Linked DNA regions of Pontiella desulfatans. The protein of the gene in region 2 binds, or shares a complex with, the protein of the main gene of each other region. Links are inferred from orthologs where the notes say so. Each region holds a gene or a part of one and is shown on either strand. Other genes may lie near its edges.

Region 1 (3,264 bases), 2.3 Mb from region 2 along the record:
GACTGGATCAGCTCCTGCATGGTGCGCATGTCGCCGTAGGCCTGGTAGATTTCGAGGCAGGTGAATTCGGGATTGTGCGTGCGGTCGAGCCCTTCGTTGCGGAAGTTGCGGTTCATTTCGTAGACCCGGTCCATGCCGCCGACGATCAGGCGTTTGAGGTATAGCTCGGGCGCGATGCGCATGAAGACATCGATGTTGAGCGCATTGTAGTGCGCCTGGAAAGGCTTGGCCGCCGCGCCGCCGGCAATCTGCTGGAGCATCGGGGTTTCAACCTCGAAGTAGCCGCGGCCATCGAGGAAGCTTCGGATTTCCTTCATGACCTGCGTGCGCTTCTTGAACACATCCATCACTTCCGGGTTGGAGATGAGGTCGAGCGAGCGCTGGCGGTAGCGGGTTTCGACATCGGTGAGGCCGTGGAACTTTTCGGGAAGCGGCAATAGCGCCTTGGAAAGCAGCGTCCAGCCGTTCACGCGGACGGTTTGCTCTTCGGTGCGGGTGATGAAGAGATCGCCTTCAACGCCGATGATGTCGCCAAGGTCGAGCAGCTTGAAGGCATCAAACGTGTCGTCGCCGACCAGGTCTTTCTTGACCATGAGCTGGAACTTTGCGGAACCGTCGGAAACATGGGCGAAAGCCATTTTGCCCATTTTGCGGATGGCGACGATGCGACCGCAGGCCTTGACCGCCTTGCCCTCTTCGAAATCCGCGTGCAGCTGGGCCAGCGTGGCCGTGCGCTCGAATGCGGCACCGAACGCCGGGAAACCGGCCTCGGCGAGCTTGTTCATGTTTTCGATGCGCTGCTGGCGGTATTCATTTCCTGAAAGTTGTTCTTCGCTCATGGTTTTCTCCTGAAAAATTGGCCGCGAACCATAGGGTTTCGGCAGCAGCAAGGCAAGCTTGCTGTGTGGTGGAGTACGGGAGTGGCGGAGCAATGGGGTGTCCGGGCATGGACACCCCCGCCCCCATACTCCCCTACGCCCAATCCGCCAACCGCAGGTTGGGATTGACGTCCAAGGGTTCGCCCATGGCCTTACCAAGGCGGGCCTTTTCGTAGGCGGCGCCGGCGATCATGGCGGCGTTGTCGGTACAGAGCGCCGGTGGGCAGAGCAAGAGCGGAACACCGGTCTTTTCCGAGAGGGCCGTCAGCTTTTCCCGCAACACTTTGTTGAGCGAGACCCCGCCGGCGCACGAAAAACTCTTGATTTCAAAACGTTTGAGCGCCCGGGCAACCCGTTTGGTCAGCGCATCGGCCACCGCTTCCTGGTAGCTGGCTGCAATATCGGCCAACTCCTGCCCCTCTGGCTCGTGGTCGAGATTCTTGACGTGGGTGAGCAACGAGGTCTTGAGCCCGCTAAAGCTGAAACAGAGTTCGCGGTCGTATTTATAGATCCACTTTCCACGATCCACACTATCGAGCCCGCGCGGGAAACGGATGGCGTCGGGGTTGCCGCCCTCGGCGGTCTTCTGGATGATCGGGCCGCCGGGATAACCGAGCTTCAGCACGGCGGCGGCTTTATCGAGCGCCTCGCCCGCGGCATCGTCGATCGTGCTGCCGAGCAGTTCGTACTGGCCGACACCGCGCATCATCACGAGGCTGCTGTCGCCGCCTGAGACGAGCAGGCCGAGCATCGGGAACACCTCGTCTGCGGACGGGGCATCCTCCTTCATGAACACGGAATGGAGGTGGCCTTCGTGGTGGTTCACCCCGATCAGCGGCTTGCCCAGCCGCATGGCCAGGGTCTTTGCGGCGGTAAAACCGATCAACAGCGAGCTGGCCAGGCCGGGGCCGTAGGTGACGGCCAAGGCATCAATGGAATCGTAGGTTTCGCCCGCGCCCTCCAGCGCCTCCTCGATAATGCCGGGCAGCTTGGCCACATGGTTGCGCGAGGCGATCTCCGGCACCACGCCACCGTACGGGCGGTGCTTGGCGATTTGCGAGTAGATGGCGTTCGACAACACCTTGCGGCCGTCCTCCACAACGGCGGCGGCGGTTTCATCGCACGAGCTTTCGATTCCAAGAATTTTCATGGCGCATATAAAACGGGGCTTGAATGATGTATTCAAGCCCCGTTTTCAAACTTTCAGCCGAGTGGATACTACATGTTCATCATCTCGGCTTTTTCGGCGGCTTCGTATTCCTTCATTTCCTTGTCGAGTTCATCGAAGGCCTTGGAGGCGCGGAAACGTTCGTAGAGGTGCTTTGCGCCATCGTTGCCCTTGAGGGACTCGTCGATGATGTCGGGATTGAGGACCATCAGGACATAGGCGGTGGTGACGCCGTCGGTGGTTTCGTATTTCTGCATTTTCGGGGTGGTGCCCTGCAGGGTTTGCGAGGTGATCTGCTTGGTGGCGGAGCTGAAGAGCTCGTTCATTTCGGAGCCGCTGGCTTCACCGACCTCCTCGATGAAGGCTTTTTCGAGGTTTTCGATTTTCACCGAAACGAGCTGGGCGAGGTTCTTGCGGGCCTCCACCTTGGCCTTGGTGATGGCCAGCTGCGTATTGCGGGATTCGCCCAGGCCCACCGAGGCCATGCCCCCTTTGTCCGTGATCTTTCCGACTTCCTCCTGCATGACTTCGAACATGGTTTTGTCGGACGTCATCTTGGGGGTGGATTTGCATCCGGAAAATCCGATGCAGGCTGTCAGGGCTAGTAGACCAAAGGCAATACGTTTCATTTTCTCATTCTCCTATTGTAGTTGGCAACGACCGGAACATTCGTTCCGCAAAGGCTCGTTTAACAAGAACGGCAGTATCCAAGGATCAGAAAGCGTCCGCAACTGTTTTTTAAGTGTAACTGAGCCGGCGGTTCGGCTAGGGTTTGCTGTGCATGAAAATACTGATTCTAGCCAACCGGCTGCCGCACGGCAACGTTGCGGGCGGCCACCGCCTGATCTATCAGCGCATGCGGCAACTGATTGACCGGGGCCACTGCGTTGGCCTGGCCTCGTTTGTCGACCCGACCGAGGAACGGCATGTTGCCGGACTGCGCGGGCAGCTGCACGAAGTGGAAACCCTCCCGACCAAGCGGCGCAACCTGCCGGTACGCATACTGCGCGACTACGTCAGCGGCTCCCTGCCGGCCATCTACTGGAAAAACCACACCAAGACCATGATGCGGCTGGTGGGCGACCTGGTTGAACGCACCCAGTACGACGTGGTGGTGGCGGAGTTCAGCGAAATGGGCATGTACCTCTACCGCAACCCGTACCTATCCGCCGTGCACAAGGTGGTCTCGTGCCACCGTTGCCTGACGACCGCCTTTTC
Region 2 (3,572 bases):
CCATCGGCAACATTGTGGTGGCCAAGCGCAAGGGCGGCCTGCACCCGATTGCCCTCAACAGTGCGCAGATGCTACTGGGAGGGATCGTGCTGCTGCTCATTGCGCTGCCCTTCGAAGGCCCCCCGCAAATGAACCAACCCGCATCGTTCTTCGGCGCATTGGCCTGGCTTTCCATCATCTCCGCCACGGCCTTCGCCATCTGGTTCCACTTGCTCAGCAAAATCAAGGTTTCCAAGCTAAACCTCTGGAAATTCCTAATCCCGCTCAGCGGCGCGGCCTTGAGCTGGTTGCTCCTTCCGGATGAATCGCCAACCCTGCCCAGCCTGATCGGCATGGCGTTCATCATCGCCGGCATCGTGATCGGGCAGGTTGAAGGAAAAAGGGTAAAGGCTAAGTCGACTCAGACCGCTTAATCTCATCCACATCCACCTTATCCTTAAGGCGATCAGTCGAAGATTTATTCAGCAGCAAATCCTCACGGCCGATCACCCGAATCCGCACATCCCCATACTTCGCAAAAATCGTATGCGCGGCGGCGTTGGCGTACTCAACTCCACTGATTTGATTCAGCAAGTCAATTTGGCACGGTGGAACACCGAACTGGATCACAGTACCCTCTTCGGAAAATAGCTCGTGCTTAAGTTGTTCCGCCGGGAAGCCGAAATAAAGCATGGCCCTTTTCAAGAGACGTCATATTTTTCTAACAGCCGTAAGAACTCGCAGAAGTCTAGCTGGATATTCATATATGAACTTTCCGGCTTCGAGACGCAATCTCTCCACCTCATCCAAGCGCTCTTCGGGAGTCGTGGCCTTGAAAAGAGGCCGCATGTCGTCGAATCCCTTCGATACGTTGACAATCATCTTTTGCATATGAACAGCCTAGGCAACAGGTGCCACCGTCTAAATAGATTATGCAGGGAAACGCGGGGCAATGAATACCGGCGGGTGCATGTAGAGCGGCTCAAAGGGTTCGGATTGGGTCCCGCGCTCCAACCGCCCGGCAACCAGTCCACCCAGCTTGCCCGCCGTCGGGAAAACAGGCACGGGTTTCTCCATCGTCCTAAAGCCGGCCAGCAGTTCCTCCAACCGGTCATGGTCGGGACTGACAACCAGTGCGTCTTCGGGCACGAAGGCGCGGAGTTCTTCAAGTTCCATCAACTTGAATTCCTTTACCAGCTCGGATCCGTCGAAGACCCCCGCCCAAACCTTGTTGCGGCGGGCATCGCCGACCACGGCGGTTTTGGGCGCCCCCACCTGCGCGGCCAAGGCCGCGCCGCTGTTCAGGGCATAGACCGGCTTCTTCAACGGAGCGGCCAGGGCGTTGACCACGGAGAAACCGATCCGCATGCCGGAAAAGGCACCCGGCCCGCGGCCCACCGCGAAGAGATCCACGCCATTCCAGTCGATTTCCATATCCGCCATGGCATCGAACAACTGCTGGCGGTTCTTGAAATTTTCCTCCCAGCTTTTTTCGGCGACAACCTTGCCGTCTTCCACCAGGGCAACACTCCCGAAGCGGGAACTGAGTTCAATGGCAAAAATCCTCATGCGTCGGTCTCCCTGAAAATGCGGAACGCACGGGTTCCGGTATGTTCGTCGGCCTTGATTTCAACATGCAGCAAATCGGGGGGCAGCAGACCTTCGGCGCGCTCCGCCCATTCGATGGCCGTAATGCCGTTGACGTCGAAATATTCCTCGAGCCCCAGGCCCAATGCTTCCTCCGGCCCCGATAGGCGGTAGAGATCGATGTGGTGCAACGGCAGGCGCCCTTCGTATTCGCCGATCAACGTATAGGTCGGACTGGTGATGGGTTCGTCGATGCCCAGCGCGGCGGCAAAGCCCTGGATGAAGCAGGTCTTTCCCGCGCCCAGGTCACCGTGCAGGGCAATCACCGTTCCGGGCCCGATCTCGCCGGCCAATTCGGCGGCCAATTCCCAGGTTTCCTCTGGACTGTTAGTTTCAACTATCCGCACGGCTTCAACTCCTTTTCTAAAATCGCGGCCACTTCATCCATGCTTTCGACATGGAACTCGGCCTTGGTTCCTTCATCCAACGGACACACCCGGATCGTTTTACAACCGGCAAGGCGCCCGGCCTCCACATCCTTCTCGCTGTCGCCAATCATCCACGACCGCAAAAGATCCAGCCCGTGTTTTTTCGCGGCATCGTGGAACATGCCGGCCTTGGGTTTGCGGCAGTGGCAGTTGTCGGAAGCAAAATGGGTGCACTGGAAAATGTCCAGCACATCGACCCCGTGGGCCCGCAGCTGCGCGCGCATGTTGCCATGGATTCCGGCCAGCTCCTCTTCGGAATAGAGCCCCTTGGCCACGCCCTGCTGGTTGGTGATGATGACGGCGGGGTATCCCTTGGCTGCGACCGTCCTGAGCGCTGCCACAAAGCCGGGCTGAAGATGGAAATCCTCCCACCTTTCGACATAACCGGGCCCCGGCGATTCGTTCACGATGCCGTCCCGGTCAAAGAATATGCATGGTTTGTCCATTGGTTTTTCCTTAAATGCGCGGCACAACGTACCGTTCCGCACCGGCCATTTAAAGGTTTATTTATTCCCCGGAACCGCGTCCCCTGTCGCAAGGATTATGAATCGGTACTGAAGGTGATTCCGAAACTAACCGGCGGGCTGGAAACCTCCATGCCATCGGCGTAGATGGCGATGGCGCGCACCTGGTTTGGGCCTTCGCCAACCATCAGTTCATCGAGCACCAGCTCCGCATCGGCATCATAGATCTGCTCATCGAGCACCCGTTCCCCGGAAACCAGCCGAATCTTTTGGGGCATTTGCTGGCCGCCAATCTGCACCTTGATTCCGTGTTCGTGCTTACCGAGCCGGGCAAGGTTTGGACGAATGGTCACCGACCGCCCCATTTTATTGACCATGATGGGCTTATCGAACGAGGCGTTGAATTCAACCATATGCTTGATGCGCGCCACGGCCCGCAGCTCGTGGTAGCCATCGGCGAGTCTCAGCAAGCGGATATGCACGGAATTATCCTCGGAAACTTCGCGGATCTCCTTCCCGTCCAGCAGGAAGGAGTAGAGAAACTGGGCATTCTGCACTTGGCACGCGGCATTGGCAAGGTAGGTGAAGTCGTTCTCAATGTTATCCGCCCCGAGAATGTTCACGGAAAGCGGCAGTGCATAGGGCTTGGCCATCGGATCACCGAGCAGGAGCGACTGCAACGGGCAGGCGATCGACTGGTAGAAGCTTTCGAGCATCGAACACCCCGCGGCATAATGTGCATAGAAACGCGCCGAAGGAAACTTGTTGGGGTTGGAATAGGGTTCCACCACCGCTCCGGCGGAACCGGTTGCCCCGGCCTCGATCCATGCCGTGAGCTTCGTCTGCGGCTTCTGGAATTCCGCGCTCCAACTGGTCAGGTGCTCCGCCATGGCGCCCGGCCAGAACGATTTGACCTGGGACGGATCCACCTTTTCCGCCCCCATCAGGATACCCATCACATTTTCGGCACCGGCCGGAAAGTTGGTGGTCACCGTTGCGGTGATCCCCCGGTTCTTCAGTTCGTTGACGGCGGGGTAGTATTGATATTCGCGGC

What was found.
Region 1: the proteins of tsaE (region 2) and tsaD are in contact, whole or in part, in a crystal structure (PDB 6N9A), measured with the Thermotoga maritima proteins. The link is inferred for Pontiella desulfatans from one-to-one orthologs. Residues at the interface, in WP_004082108.1 of Thermotoga maritima: Leu37, Gly38, Lys46, Lys57, Val59, Lys60, Ser61, Thr63, Phe64, Thr65, Leu66, Met67, Val69, Pro71, Tyr82, Arg83, Leu84, Asp86, Asp88, Phe89, Asp93, Ile128, Asp130, Glu131, Arg134; in WP_004082750.1 of Thermotoga maritima: Cys10, Asp11, Arg49, His50, Leu82, Gly84, Gly135, Gly136, Glu154, Thr155, Leu156, Asp157, Asp158, Ser159, Glu162, Asp165, Lys166, Arg169, Leu170, Tyr175, Lys213, Thr214, Leu217, Tyr218, Gln221, Arg222, Asn324.

The regions. Positions count from the first base shown.
Region 1 is NZ_CAAHFG010000001.1:3,310,019-3,313,282, forward strand. What follows is about bases 1-2,962. They hold tsaD (tRNA (adenosine(37)-N6)-threonylcarbamoyltransferase complex transferase subunit TsaD), read right to left. Parts: upstream 2,029-2,962; coding sequence 973-2,028; downstream 1-972. Other genes in these bases: lysS (lysine--tRNA ligase), read right to left, coding at 1-839; E9954_RS11705 (hypothetical protein), read right to left, coding at 2,097-2,675; E9954_RS11710 (glycosyltransferase), read left to right, coding at 2,828-2,962. Outside these bases: more of E9954_RS11710, read left to right, coding at 2,963-3,264.
Region 2 is NZ_CAAHFG010000001.1:968,871-972,442, reverse strand. What follows is about bases 260-3,227. They hold tsaE (tRNA (adenosine(37)-N6)-threonylcarbamoyltransferase complex ATPase subunit type 1 TsaE), read right to left. Parts: upstream 1,974-3,227; coding sequence 1,545-1,973; downstream 260-1,544. Other genes in these bases: E9954_RS03740 (hypothetical protein), read right to left, coding at 2,596-3,227; E9954_RS03745 (D-glycero-alpha-D-manno-heptose-1,7-bisphosphate 7-phosphatase), read right to left, coding at 1,964-2,500; tsaB (tRNA (adenosine(37)-N6)-threonylcarbamoyltransferase complex dimerization subunit type 1 TsaB), read right to left, coding at 910-1,548; E9954_RS03760 (hypothetical protein), read right to left, coding at 391-672; E9954_RS03765 (DMT family transporter), read left to right, coding at 260-413. Also shown: more of E9954_RS03765, read left to right, coding at 1-259; more of E9954_RS03740, read right to left, coding at 3,228-3,572. UniProt on the Escherichia coli protein: Required for the formation of a threonylcarbamoyl group on adenosine at position 37 (t(6)A37) in tRNAs that read codons beginning with adenine.